DNA from 4 places in the Leisingera methylohalidivorans DSM 14336 genome. Region 1 is predicted to be linked to each of the others. Evidence: riboswitches for the same ligand, from Rfam matches in the RefSeq annotation. Region 1 holds a riboswitch; each other region holds the start of a gene.
What was found. Region 1 has a riboswitch for cobalamin ahead of METH_RS04330 (ABC transporter substrate-binding protein). Riboswitches for the same ligand answer to the same signal wherever they lie in the genome.

Region 1 (3,399 bases):
GACAGCGCGCCGCCGCCCAGCCCCGCAATTGTGACAGCCACCGCCCCGGTCGAGGCGCCGGCCGAAATGCCAAGTATGTAAGGATCCGCCAGCGCATTGCGCAGCAGCGCCTGCAGCACCACGCCCGCCACCGCCAGCGCCGCGCCGCAGGCCCCCGCCACCAGCGCCCGCGGCAGCCGGTAGCTCCAGATGATGCCCTGGTCCACCGGGTCGACGGGCAGGCCCGCACCGGCCAGCTTGTTGGCCAGAACGGACAGCACCAGGTCCGGCGCAAGCGGGGTTTCCCCGATCATTGCGCCAGCCAGAACCGCCGCAATCAGCACAGGCAAGGCCAGGCAGGCACCCTTGAGGCCCTGCCATGTGATTGCGGCGGCTGCGCTCACTGGCTGCTGCCGATCACGCTGAGTTCGGCAGCCAGATCTTCCAGCGCCGGAATGGCGCGGATGGTGGCATCCATCCCCTGGGCGTCCATCACCACAATACGGTTGTTCCTGACCGCATCCATCTGGCTCGCCACCGGGTCCTGGCGCAGGAACTCCAGCTTCTTCTCGTAGTCATCCGCGGCAAAGCGGCGGCGGTCCATGCGGGCGATGACGATCACCGTGGGGTTGGCCTTGGCGATGGTTTCCCAGCCGACGGTCGGCCATTCCTCGTCGGTTTCGATGACATTGCGCAGGCCAAGCTGCTGCATCATGTAACCCGGCGCGCCTTTCTGACCGGCCACAAAGGGATCGCTTTCCATTTCGGGCGAGGAGAACCAGAACAAAGCGGAGGCATCTTCCAGCGCAACCTCCTGTGCCTTGGCAACCGCGGCGGCCTCGCGGGCCTTGTAATCGGCAACCAGTTCGGCGCCCTTATCTGCTTCACCGAAGATTGCCGCCAGCTCCTCGATGCCCCGATACAGGCTGCCGGTGGTGAACATCCGGGTGCGGGTGCCGTCGCCGCCGGTGGTGTTGTCCTTGCCGGCGCAATCGGCGGGCATCACATAGGTCGGAATGCCCAGATCATGGAACTGCTCACGCTTGGCCACGACGCCTTCGGGGCCGACATGCCATTCATACTGCGCCGCCACCAGCCCGGGGCGCTTGGCCACCACGCTTTCAAAGCTGGGATCGTTGTCGGCCAGCCGCTCGACCTTGGCGTTCAGGTCAGCGTATTCCGGCAGGACGTCGTTGAACCAGACCGAAGTGCCCAGCACCTTGCCGCCCAGCCCCAACGCAAAGAGCACCTCGGTCGCCGCCTGGCCAACCGTCACCGCAGACACCGCCGGCACCTCGAAAGTGACCGACTGGCCGCAGTTTTCAATTGTGAGCGGGAAGGTGTCACCGGCGGCAGCGCTATGTGCCGCAAGGGTGAAGGAAAGGCCGATCAGGCCGGAACGCAGAAACATGAATTTCGATCTCCAAGTGTCAAGGACCGGAGAACGGGTGAAAGGGCATTGACCGGTAAGGCTGAGGGCCTGCCCCCCGCCTGCGGCACCGGAAAGCGGCGGCGCATCTTACCGGCAACCTCCCCGGACAACCCCGCCCGGTGTGTTTCGGTTATCACCGGCAGGTCTCCTGACTGGCGGGTCAATGACTGTGCCGTCTTCCCGGACCGTTTCGGCCCAGTGACGTCCTGGCACAGCACTCGCCGCCTACAGTTGCGGGGGCAGTTCCGTTTGGTGCCGGCAGGCACCGCGGATTCCCTCTTAGCCCTTTCGGGACCGGTCAGGCGCGGGTAGCGCATCACCTCCGTTGCGGCAAGGGAAAGTTTCGCTGCGGCCGCAATTCCTCGCCCTGCGCGCCGCTGCTGCAGGCAGCCTGCGGAGGCGGCTTCCCCAAGGCACCGCCTGGTGGAAAACCCAGCTGCAGCTGTTTCATAGGGGGCACGCCTGTCAGCCGCCTGCCGGAAGAGCGGGGCTGCGTATTGCGCTGATGCGGGCCGGCAGCCCCGGCCTGCCCGGCCGGCCGGCGCTGAAGGCCAAAGGCGTTAAGAAGATGCCCGCCTGCGTCTCCATCGGCCCCGGCCTGAGCGGGGCAAAACCTCCGGTTCATTGCCCCGCCCTACTGCCTCCGGTTTCAGCCCGGCCTTCAGGACCCGAGCGGGCCCGGGCCCTGGATTGGTTCAGACCGCGTGCCAGAGCTGGAACAGCAGCCCAACGGAAAAGGCACCGGTGAGCGATAAGCCGAGGTACAGTGCAAAGACCTGCGGACGGGCCAGCGCCCAGACGGCCATTGCCGCGGGGATCGAGGTCACACCGCCGGCCACCAGAAAGGCGAGGCCCGCCCCCGGCGCCATGCCCTGCTCGATCAGCCCGCCGACCAACGGCAGCGCCGCATAGCCGTTCAGATAGGCAGGGACACCAACCAGTGTTGCTGTGATGATCGGCAGCAAACCCTCACCGCCCAGGGCGGAGGTCACGGTCTCGGCCGGGATCCAGGCCAGCATCAGGCTTTCCAGAATGAAGGCCAGCAGCAGCCACTTGGCCAGAAACAGCGTCGTGGTCCAGGCGGTTCCGGCGAATTTCGCCCGGCGCTCCGCCTCGGTCCAGAATCTCCAGACCACCGGCTTGGGCGCGCGCATTTTCGCCCCGCCGCAGCCGCCGTTTCCGACACCGTCGCGCAACGCGTCCTGCAAGGCGCCGCCCTGGTTCAGCAAATGGACAACCAAGCCGCCGAACAGGCCAAGGCCAACCGCGGCGGCGGTCTTGGCCACCGCGAATTCAATGCCCAGAACGCCGGCAGTCAGAAAGAACATCGAGGGATCCATGATCGGCGACGCCAGCCAGAATGCCATGACGGCGGACAACGGCACCCCCATAGCCAGCAGTGCTGCGATGAGCGGGATCACTCCGCAAGAGCAGAACGGCGACAGCCCGCCCGCCAGGGCGCCAAGCGCAATCATCAGAAGCGGTTTACCGGTGAAAGCCTTGGCAACCAGATTGTCCGCGCCAGTGGCGCCGGCCCAGGCCGCGACGGCAATGGAGAACAGCAAATAGGGGGCCGTATGCGCCAGCGCGGCTGCGGCAAAGACAGCACTTTCTGCGGATTGTGCCGGATCAAAAATGACCAGCAGCAGCAGGATTGCGGCAGAGGCCAGCCAGACCCGCTGCTCTTGAATGAACCGCCAGACGGATGCGCCTGGTCTTGGGGGAACGTTGGTTGCGTTTGTCATTTCTATATCACCAGATTTATAGTTATTTTAAGTCGAAGAAGACAGCTTTTCACCTCACGCGCTTTCCTCTCTGACAGTCAGGGTCACACCTGTGCAGCATTCGGATGTCAGGAAATTCACCACCCCCTGCATGACGGGGTAATCGACCCGGTTGAACACTTCACGCCCGCGCTTTTCCTGCACGACCAGCCCGGCATCCACCAGTGCCGACAGATGATGCGCCAGGGTGGAGGGTGCCAAGCC
Region 2 (3,399 bases), 380 kb from region 1:
ACCACGATCATGCGGGCGACGTCCTTCAGGCCATCCTGCAGGGGCATCAGCATCGCCCCCAGAGAATGGCCGATCACCCACAACGGCACGCCCGCATAGTGCCGTTGCAGTTCGGCCCGGGCAGCTGGCTGATCTTCCAGCGCCCATTGGGCCATTGTCGCGCCGGAATGGCGCGGATGGCCCCGCGCCGAGTCTCCGAAATCCCGGTAGTCATAGGTCAGGCAGGCCACCTGCTGCCCGGCTGCCAGCCAGCGCGCGAAATGCCGGTAAAAGCGCTGCGGCACCCCGGTTGCGCCATTCAGCACCACCGCGGCCCGCGCCCGCCCCGCCGGGTGGTACAGCCGCCCGGCCAGCATCGCATCGCCTGCGGCAATGCGCAGCTCCTCCACCCGGATATCCGCGGTGTGTTCTGCATGGCTGTCCAGCATGGCACCCTCCTAGACCGATTGGTCTATTCCATCACTGGACCAATCGGTCCAATGCTGTCAACCTGCCGGTATGACTGACGTGACGACACCCTCTGCCGCCCCGGACGCCCCTGCCCCCACCCGCGAACGGCTGCTGCGGGCGGCTGCGGGCCTGTTCCGCAACAAGGGCTACAGCGGCACCGGGCTGGCGGAACTGCTGGCAGCGGCCGGAGCGCCCAAGGGTTCGCTCTACCACCATTTTCCCAATGGCAAATCCGACCTTGCCCTGGCCGCAGCGGATTGGGCGTCAGGGCAGATGCTGCTGCTGATAGAGGCGTCTTTCACGCCGGCGCCAACCTTCCGGGAGGGGGCCAAGACGGTCTGCTACAAACTGGCCAAGCTGTTTGACCAGCAAGGCAAATGGAGCGGCTGCCCGGTCTCTGCCACCCTGTTCGAAGGGCCGGAGAACGAGGCGTTCCACCAGCATGCCGCGCATCTGTTCGAGGGCTGGATAGCCGAGACCGCCCGCCACGCCCGCCGCCTCGGCCTGCCCGAACCCGAGGCCCGCGCGGCGGCCGAGAACTTCTATATCCTGCTGCAGGGCGGCTGGCAGCTGGCCCGGGTGCGGCGGCAGTCGGATGTGATCCGGGGGCTGTATTTGCAGCTGCAGAAAAACGATTGACGACTCGCGGAAGAAACCGCTACCGCTTGTGGCGATGGTTCCCGTGCCACAGAATCTTGTGTCCGGGATGAAAAGGGAACACGGTGCGGCCTGCGCATAAACAGGCCAATTCCGCGGCTGCCCCCGCAACTGTAAGCGGCGAGCGACCCCGATAGAGCCACTGGCCCGACAAGAGGCCGGGAAGGATCGGGAGAGCGACGACCCGCAAGTCAGGAGACCTGCCATCAGACGTGTAACTCGAACCCGGGCGGGGTGTCCGGACAGGGTCTGATGGCTGCGGCGGCTGTGATCCGTCTTTCATCCGAACTCTTGTCCCCATGACCCCCGTGCCACGCGCGGAGGGCGCAGATATGATGTGGACGGACCAGACGCATTTCTATGCGGCAACAGATTGCAAGTATTTGGGGCGGCCCTGCCCCGCAGCGGAGCGGATGATCGCCAAGCTGGCCGAGGCGATGACCAAGGCCAAACCGCTGACCCAGGAGGATTTCGAGATCACCGGCACCACCGCGCTGGACGGCTGCCCGCGCAACTGCCCGGCGCAGTTTGCTGCCAGCCATGACCGGATCCGGCTGTATTGCGGCGTCGGGGAAGAGGCGCCGCGCGAGGGGCTGGACCGCTTCGCCGATGCCATCCTCAGCCGTGACGGCACCGGCTTTGCCGCCTCCAAACTGGACACCCGCCCCTGCGCGCTGATGGAGGCGCTGCCGAAAACCGCTGCGGCGCGGCAGGCGGAACAGATGCTGGCGCTGTGAAACCTGAGCTTTGAGGGCAGTGCCGGACCCCGGGCGGGCGGAAGCCTATGCGGTCTAACCTGCCGCCTGCCCCGCGCAGGCCCAGTGCAGCTGCTCATCCGTTTCCACCGCGCAGGGCCGCACCGCCCGCAGCCGGGCCAGCGCCTGCGCCGGATCCTCGCCGCCTTCGATCATCAGCCGCAGCACCGCCATACCGGACCGCCCGCAGCCGCCCCGGCAATGCACCAGCACCCGGCCGCCGCCCGCCAAAGCCTGCCGTGCGGAGGCGCTGGCGGCCGGCCATTTCGCTGCCACGCCCGGCGGCGGCGCCTGAAAATCCGGCACTGGCAAATGCAGCCAGCGGCAAGCCATGCTTTGAAGATCAATCCCCAGCCGCGGCACGCCTGCGGCTGCGTGCTCGACCTCCGTGGTCATCGAGATGACCAGCCCCGGTTTCCACTGATAGATCTGAATCAGGTCATTGCGGTAATCGCCGCCGCCGCCGGGCAGCGGGCATAGCGCCAGAATACCGCCGCCTGCTGACAGCGCGTGGATGGTCAGGCCTGCCGGCGCCGCGCCGTCCTGCGCCCCAGGTCCCGGGATGTCTTCAGATCGCATACCGCCTCCTTAGCCGTTGCGTTCCTGCATTTCCCCCCGCAGTCCTATGCGTCCGCAGCCTAGCGGCTAAGCGGGCAATCCCAAAGCGCTTTTGCTGTCCCGGGACAGCCCCATCGGCGGTGGACGAACGGGCTGCGCTTCAATACCCTGCGCGGAACGCGGACGCCCCGCATCCCGAATCCGGCACGAGACATCATGAACGATACCCCCAGCGGCACCCCCGGCGCATCCGGCCACTCCCAATACCAGGTTCTGGCCCGCAAGTACCGGCCCGAAACATTTGCCGATCTGGTGGGCCAGGACGCCATGGTGCGGACGCTGAAAAACGCCTTTGCCGCTGACCGGATTGCCCAGGCCTTCATCATGACCGGCATCCGCGGCACCGGTAAGACCACCACCGCGCGGATCATCGCCAAGGGCATGAACTGCATCGGCGCCGACGGCCAGGGCGGCCCGACCACCGATCCCTGCGGCCAATGCGAGCATTGCACCGCGATCATGGAAGGCCGCCATGTCGACGTGATGGAGATGGATGCCGCCTCGCGCACCGGTGTGAACGACATCCGCGAGATCATCGACTCGGTGCAGTACCGCGCCGCTTCGGCCCGCTACAAAATCTACATCATCGACGAAGTCCACATGCTGTCGACCAGCGCCTTCAACGCGCTGTTGAAGACGCTGGAGGAACCGCCTGCGCATGTGAAATTCATCTTCGCCACAACCGAGATCCGCAAGGTGCCGGTGACGGTGCTGTCGCGCTGCCAGCGCTTCGATTTGCGCCGGATCGAGCCGGAGGTGATGATTGCCCTGCTGCGCAAGATTGCCGGGGCCGAAAACGCCCGGATCGCCGAGGATGCGCTGGCGCTGATCACCCGCGCCGCCGAAGGCTCTGCCCGCGATGCGACCTCGCTGCTGGATCAGGCGATTTCCCATGGCGCCGGCGAGACCACTGCCGATC
Region 3 (3,399 bases), 1.8 Mb from region 1:
CGCAAAAGCAGAAGAAAAAGGGGCGGCTCTGGCTGAACGATGGCTCCTGGGTGCGTCTGCGGCCTGAACGCCCCGACCATGTCTGGCCGTACGACTTCGTCCAGGACCGTACCGCTGATGGCAGGCTCTGCCGGACACTGAACATTACCGGAGAATACACAAGGGAGGCGCTGATGATCCGCGTCGATCGCAAACTCAACTCAACCGATGTGCTGGATCCGCTGACTGATCTGTTCATTCTGCGCCGCCCGCCGGAATACATAAGATCGGATAACGGCCCGGAATTCATTGCTCAGAAAGTCCGGGGCTGGATCGCCGCTGCCGGCGCAAAGACTGCGTAGATCGAGCCGGGGCCACCCTGGGAGAACGGATATTGCGAAAGCTTCAATGCCCGGTTCCGCGATGAGCTTTTGAACGGGGAAATCTTCTTCAGTCTGCGCGAAGCCCAAATCTTAATCGGTCAATGGCGGGTTCACTGCAACACCGTCAGGCCGCACAGCGCATTGGGATACCGCCCGCCTGCGCCGGAAGGCATCGTCCCAGTGGACCAGAGACCGACGATGCACTAACAATCAAACCGGACCACCCGATGGGGGCACGCCACACAAGATCGCGGGCATTCTGAAGGCCATCGAAGACGGCATGCACCATGCCTTGATGAAGGCAACGATGTCAGAGCTGGAAGAAGCGAAGGCCCGGCTGCAGACGATCATCGCAGATAGCCCGGAGCCCCCTGCCTGCGGCTGCATCCCAGCCTTTCGGAGCGCTACCGCGAGATGGTCGAAGACCTCGCCCGGTCTCTGAATGCACCGGAAGTGAAGCGGGGAGTCCACGGCGTCGCTGCGGGCACTGATTTCGGAGGTCCGGATGATTCCCGACGCTGATGCGCCTGGCGGACATCAGCTTGAACTCATTGGAGAATTAGCGGGATTGTTGGCTTTGGGTCAGCCTGAATCGAAAAAGCCCCCGCGGGTTGCAGGAGCTTGGTCGGAAACGATTGTTGCGGGAGCAGGATTTGGACACTGTTTCATTCAAGCCCAATGACTTGTTGCTGCGTTGCCAGCCGCCATCCGTTGCAAGCGCTGCTTGGATATCTTCTTGTGTACACTGTGCGCAAAAGCGCCATTTTCATTCCATTCCTGTGGCCAGATCCGGCATCGATTTTCGCTGCTCCGCCGCGATAAAAAGCTGCCGCTTGTCATCAGTTCAGCAGGCAACTGGCATCATGTGGCCGGGGTGCGGGACAAAGCGTGCTTTCGCCGCGGTTGCAAACAAACAGCGCAAACTGAACCAGCTTTGACAACTTGCGCGAAAGCTGACTTTCCCATCTTAAATTAACTCCTGAACAGAACATAGACGGCTTTGCCTGTGTGGTAAGGTCTAGCCTCTCGAACTCAGCGAAAGATGGAACGGCGGCATCAACTTCACTTCGAAATACCGTTTCCCGAATTTAGGCGCCCCATTGGTGTTCAATCCACATTTTCTCATCGGGATTTTCCTAGCGCAAGCGTTTAACCTGAAGCAATTGTTTATGCTCAGTCCGCTCTGGAGCCGATCCATAACAGCCGAGATAGAGTTTTCTCCCGCTTGACAGAACAGACCCGGTTTGCCTAAGTCGGGACATTCTGGTCCGGCTGGGAAACCACCCGGGTAAAAGGGAACACGGTGAGGTGTAGCCAACAGGCGCTGAATCCGTGACTGCCCCCGCAACTGTGAGCGGAGAGCAATGCTGCGGAATGCCACTGCCCCAAGGGGCGGGAAGGCGCGGCAAAGCTTCGACCCGCGAGTCAGGAGACCTGCCAGGATGATCACCCTATCCCGGTGCGGGGCGCGCCGTAGATAACGGATTTCCGTAGTGGTGGCAGTTTTCACCGTCTGCGGAGGCAAGGCCTTCCAATGACCCAAACTCGAATACACTGCCCGCTTGGGCAGTCACTTGGCCTGTGCTTGCTGCGCAGGCCGGGAGGAATGGAATATGAGCAAGGCAAGCCTGTCCCTGGCCGCGGCCCTGACCGCCGCCGCCCCCGCACTCGCAACTGCCCAGGACGCAGAGATCACCGATCTGGGGGAAATCATCGTCTCCGGCGGCTTCACCCCGGTTGAAGCGCAGAAATACGGCCGCTCTGCCTCGGTCCTGACCAGCGAGGAGATCGAAGACCGCGGCCTCACCACCGTTCAGGATGCGCTGCGCTCGGTTCCCGGCCTGATGGTGAGCGGCTCCGGCGACAGCTTTACCCAGGTCCGCATCCGCGGCGCCGAAGCCAACCACACGCTGATCCTGATTGACGGCGTCGAGGCCTCCGGCGGCGACAGCGAATACATCCTGTCCGGGCTGGACACCGCCAATATCGAGCGCATTGAGGTGCTGCGCGGCCCGCAATCGGTGTTCTACGGCTCCAACGCCTCGGCCGGCGTGATCAACATCATCACCAGGACCGGCGGTACCGGCACAGAATACGGCGGCAGCGCTGAGGCGGGTTCGGACGGCTACCGTGCCTCGGCGCGGGTTTCGTCGCGCACCGAACGCGGCGGTGTCTCCTTCAGCCTGGCGCATGACAACGACGACGGCTACGACATCTCTGGCGACGGCGGCGAAAAGGACGGCATCCGCCGCAACACCTTGCAGCTGAAGGGCGACCAGCTGGTCAACGGCCGGCTGAAGCTTGGCTTCAACTTCCGCACCTCGGACGAGCGATATGACGGCGATAGCACCTCTTTCACCGCAACGGACTCGGCCAGCTATGTCGTGGATGATCCCACGCAATTCAGCGACCGCGATGAACAGCTGGCCCAGGTATATGCCGAGCTTGACACGTTGGGCGGCCGCCTGAAACACCGGCTGTCGCTGGAGCGCACTGACTTTGACCGATCCTTCAATGGCGGCACCCCGACCGAAACCAAGACCGAAGCAGCAAAATACCTGCTGAGCTTTGGCCTGGACGGACGGCCGGCAGATCAGGCAGACCACCTTCTGAACGCAATTCTGGAATGGGAAGAGGATTCCAGCAGCACCAACCCGGCCTTTGCGCGCGAAACCAACTCATTTGCCCTGGAGTACCGCGGCAGCTTTGCCAATGGCCTGGATCTGCAGCTTGGGGTGCGCCACGACAGCAACAGCGTTTTCGAAGACGCAACCAGCTGGACGGCGAGTGCTTCCTACATATTTGCTGGCAGCGGCGTGCGTCTGCACAGCTCGGCGGGAACTGGCGTCGTGAATCCCTCTTACTTTGAGCTGTTTGCCAACAGTACCTTTGGCTCCACCACCTATCTCGGCAACCCGGGCCTGCAACCGGAGGAAAACCGCAGCTTCGACTTTGGGGTTGAGGTGCCATTCCTGCAGGGGCGCGGACTGGTCGATGTGACCTATTTCGACGAAACGCTGACGGGTGAAATCGAGAG
Region 4 (3,399 bases), 2.0 Mb from region 1:
GGCAATCAGGCCCAGCATGATCTGGTTCAGCTGGCCGCGGTAGCCGGTCCAGACCTGATAGGGATCGTCCTCTTCCACCACAAAGTTCAGCTTGAGGCCGGGCACCCGTGCCGCCATGCCTTCCAGCTGGCGCCGCGCGATGATCTCGCTCGGGCGCTTGGCGCAGTTGATAAAGCTGATGTCGGGCGACTGGCCGCGGTCGAACAGATACTGGGTCATCGACAGGCTCGGCGTGATGCCGGAGCCTGCGGAGATGAACAGGAACTTGCCGTTGGGGCGCTTGGGCAGGGTGAACAGCCCCGCAGGCCCCGAGGCTTTCAGCATCCTGCCGGGGCGCAGGTTGTCCAGCATCCAACGGGTGCCGATGCTGTCCGCTTGCGCCTTCACAGTCACCGAGATCGACAGCGGCCGCGACGGCGAGGAACTGATGGTGTAGGTGCGCCAGACGGTCCCGCCCGGCACCGGCAGTTCCAGCGTCAGGAACTGGCCCGGCTGGTATTTGAACCACGCGCCGGAAGGCGCGCGGAAGCTGAAGGTGGCGGTGTTCGGCGCTTCCGGCACAACCGAGACGCATTCCAGCATCTCGTCGTCCTTCCACGCCAGGGTTTCGTCCAGAGATTCGAAATTAGCCTGCAGTCCCATTGGCTTACTCCGCCGCGATCAGGTTGCGGCCGGTCAGGGCGCGGGTCAGGTGTTCAGCATACCAGTTGGAGAACTGAATGACGCCGCTTTCCTGCACTTCGGAATAGGGTCCGGGCTGGTAGGCGGGCGAGTTGATGCCGCGCTGGTTGTCCTCGACCACAATGCGGTCCTCGTCGTTGGTGGCCATCCAGACTTCAGTCAGGCGCTTGATGTCATAGTCCTGGCCCTCAACCGCGTCCTTGTGCACCAGCCACTTGGTGGTCACTTCGGTCTCGGTCGCGCTGATCGGGTTCACCCGGAAGACAAGGGAATGATCCGGCAGGAAATGGTTCCAGGTGGTTGGGTAGTGGAACTTCAGCAGCGTGCCGGCATCGGCAAAGGGCACCCGTCCCAGCGGTTTGGCGACTGCGGCCTTGCCGTCCATTGTATAGCTCTCGGCGCCTTCGTTCAGCGGCATCCGCGCCAGCCGGTGCTGGCCGCGTTCGCCCATGCGGAACTGCGCCGGGCAGCCTGCGGCTTCGATCCGGTCGAAATGCTTCTGCAGATGCGGCGGGGTTTCGCCGCCTTCAACCCCGGTGACCGAAGGATCTTCCGGGAAGGTGCGGCACAGCGACGGGTGGTTGCCGCCGCAGTGATAGCACTCGCGGTTGTTCTCCCAGACCAGCTTCCAGTTGCCGTTCTCGATGATCGAGCTTTCATAGGCGATCTTGGCATTGCCCAGATCATGCGGCTCCAGGTAGGGGCGGGCGGCCTCGGCGAACGCATCGAAATCCGGCGCCTCATCGGCCAGGCAGATATAGATCAGACCGGCCAGATCGCGGCAATGCACTGGCTTCAGCCCGTGTTTGGAGGCATCGAAATCCGGCCCCATGTCGCGTGCCCACAACAGCGAGCCGTCCAGCTCGTAGGTCCACTGGTGGTAGGGGCAGACCAGCTTGGGCGAATTGCCCTTCTTGGCCTTGCACACAACCGATCCGCGATGGCGGCAAGCATTGTGGAAGGCACGCACTTCGCCATCCGTGCCGCGCACGATGATGACGTTATAAGCCCCCACCTGATGGGTCACATAGTTGCCCGGCTTCGGCACTTCGCAGGCGGGAATGGCAAACAGCCACTCGCGGTAGAAGATCTGCCGCAAGTCCAGATCCAGAACGCCCGGATCGGTATAGAACGCCTGTTCCAGAGAGTAGTTTTTCTGCCGGGCCATCAACTTGGCCAGAATCTCGCTATCGTGAAGCATCTGCTTCTCTCCTTTGCCGCAACCCCGCGGCGGGTTGGCTGGGTGCGGGCAGGTGAAGAGAGATTGCAAGCCACACGCCTGCAACCGCCCCGCCGCCGCCCGCGGTTGACGTTTTTCAGGGCAAGGCTGGTTTCCGGACTGTCCCGGGGCCTTTAGGCGGCGGGACCTGGCACCTTCCCGAGGCACCTGCCTCAGTGGTCATTGCCATGCCTTGCCCGGGGTCACCGTTGCGGGGGCAGTGCCGGAGTTTCACCAGCTTCCCAATTCTCCGCCCCGAAGGACGGCACCTTGCTATCCGCGGTATTGCCCTAAAAATCTCCCGCCATCGGAAACAAAACCGACCCGGCGAAACCAGAATAAGACATGCAGGTTCATTACCGGCCACCAGACGAACCTGTCCAATGCCGCAAAATGCGCGCTGCATGCAAAAAGCGGCAAAGACCCCATCTGTCAGCGCTGGTTAAAGCCGTTTCCGGCGAATCTGCACAGCGCTCTCCGCCAGGCCCCGCCGCAACTGAAAAAGGCCGCGTTTCCGCGGCCCTGTCTTACTTCGACTTCCAGCTGTCCAGCCAGCGCCGGAACCGCCCCTTGCGCTCGGCGAGCGCATCGCCCGCCGCATAGAGGCTGTCCTCGACATTTTCGACCATCGGGTCGATCCGCGCCCGGCGGAAGCGGCGCCAGCGCACATAGACCGCCCAGAACAGCGCCGCCAGCAGCACCAGTACAATGATCGAGAACCAGTTGGTCGGCTTGTCCTCCGGACCTGCCACCGGGTTGATCGTCACGGCGTTGGGAAAAATTGACAAGAACTCGTTGCGCCAGCCGTAGTGCATCACCGCCACCCATTCCGGGTTTGCCTTGGTCGAGATGCTGTCATTGGCATCGGTATACAGGTTCGCGGTGTCGAACTTGAAATAGGGCGGCCAGTTCCAGCCGGTATCCTCATTTCGGTAGACCATGTTGCGGCCGCTGGGGCGCACGGCCTGGATGAACTGCACATCGCGGTTGATCAGCTCGGCAGACTGGTCGTCCGGCTTGGACCAGAAGATTTTGGTCCAGTCGTTCAGCTCCTGCCGCTCCTCATAGGTGTTGACGATACGCACCACATCGTACTGCGGCAGCGTGTAATGCAGAAAGGCGCCGAACAGCACCCAGATGGTGATCAGAAAAGCCCATTTGATGAAACGCATCTGCTGCACCTCACATGAAGTTAATGACATAGACCAGAAGCGCGATTGCCCCCAGCGGAATGATATAAACCAGCAGGATCAGCTTGCGCCGGAACGAGCGGTCATATTGTTTCAGCCCCCGCTGGATGAAGGTGCTGCGGTCGCCGGTCAACCCCTTCTCTTTCCAGCGGCGCTTGAGCTTCGCCCGCCGCACCTCGCGCGAGTAAAGCGAGACCGCGCCGTAAGCCACGGTCAGCCCCACCAGCAGGATCAGGATCAGGCGGATAAAACCGAACATCTTTATCGCCCCCTCACCCGGTTCACCGCGCCCCAGGGGCCGACCCGCTC

Region 2: it holds a riboswitch for cobalamin, as region 1 does, so the genes downstream of both, METH_RS02515 (hypothetical protein) here and METH_RS04330 (ABC transporter substrate-binding protein) in region 1, are expected to answer to the same signal.
Region 3: it holds a riboswitch for cobalamin, as region 1 does, so the genes downstream of both, METH_RS15570 (TonB-dependent receptor plug domain-containing protein) here and METH_RS04330 (ABC transporter substrate-binding protein) in region 1, are expected to answer to the same signal.
Region 4: it holds a riboswitch for cobalamin, as region 1 does, so the genes downstream of both, METH_RS14605 (aromatic ring-hydroxylating oxygenase subunit alpha) here and METH_RS04330 (ABC transporter substrate-binding protein) in region 1, are expected to answer to the same signal.

What each region holds. Positions count from the first base shown of each region.
Region 1 is NC_023135.1:867,884-871,282, reverse strand. It holds gene METH_RS04335 (FecCD family ABC transporter permease) at 1-383, opposite strand, end outside; gene METH_RS04330 (ABC transporter substrate-binding protein) at 380-1,390, opposite strand; cobalamin riboswitch at 1,533-1,725, opposite strand; gene METH_RS04325 (permease) at 2,107-3,156, opposite strand; gene METH_RS04320 (ArsR/SmtB family transcription factor) at 3,211-3,399, opposite strand, start outside.
Region 2 is NC_023135.1:486,416-489,814, reverse strand. It holds gene METH_RS02525 (alpha/beta hydrolase family protein) at 1-428, opposite strand, end outside; gene METH_RS02520 (TetR/AcrR family transcriptional regulator) at 499-1,089, shown strand; cobalamin riboswitch at 1,109-1,329, shown strand; gene METH_RS02515 (hypothetical protein) at 1,440-1,844, shown strand; gene METH_RS02510 (protein-tyrosine phosphatase family protein) at 1,899-2,441, opposite strand; gene METH_RS02505 (DNA polymerase III subunit gamma/tau) at 2,637-3,399, shown strand, end outside.
Region 3 is NC_023135.1:3,170,007-3,173,405, forward strand. It holds partial or broken gene METH_RS15560 (IS3 family transposase) at 1-569, shown strand, start outside; cobalamin riboswitch at 1,610-1,818, shown strand; gene METH_RS15570 (TonB-dependent receptor plug domain-containing protein) at 1,976-3,399, shown strand, end outside.
Region 4 is NC_023135.1:2,968,077-2,971,475, forward strand. It holds gene METH_RS14600 (FAD-binding oxidoreductase) at 1-642, opposite strand, end outside; gene METH_RS14605 (aromatic ring-hydroxylating oxygenase subunit alpha) at 647-1,882, opposite strand; cobalamin riboswitch at 1,990-2,188, opposite strand; gene METH_RS14610 (DUF1523 family protein) at 2,428-3,072, opposite strand; gene METH_RS14615 (hypothetical protein) at 3,083-3,349, opposite strand; gene METH_RS14620 (DUF6638 family protein) at 3,352-3,399, opposite strand, start outside.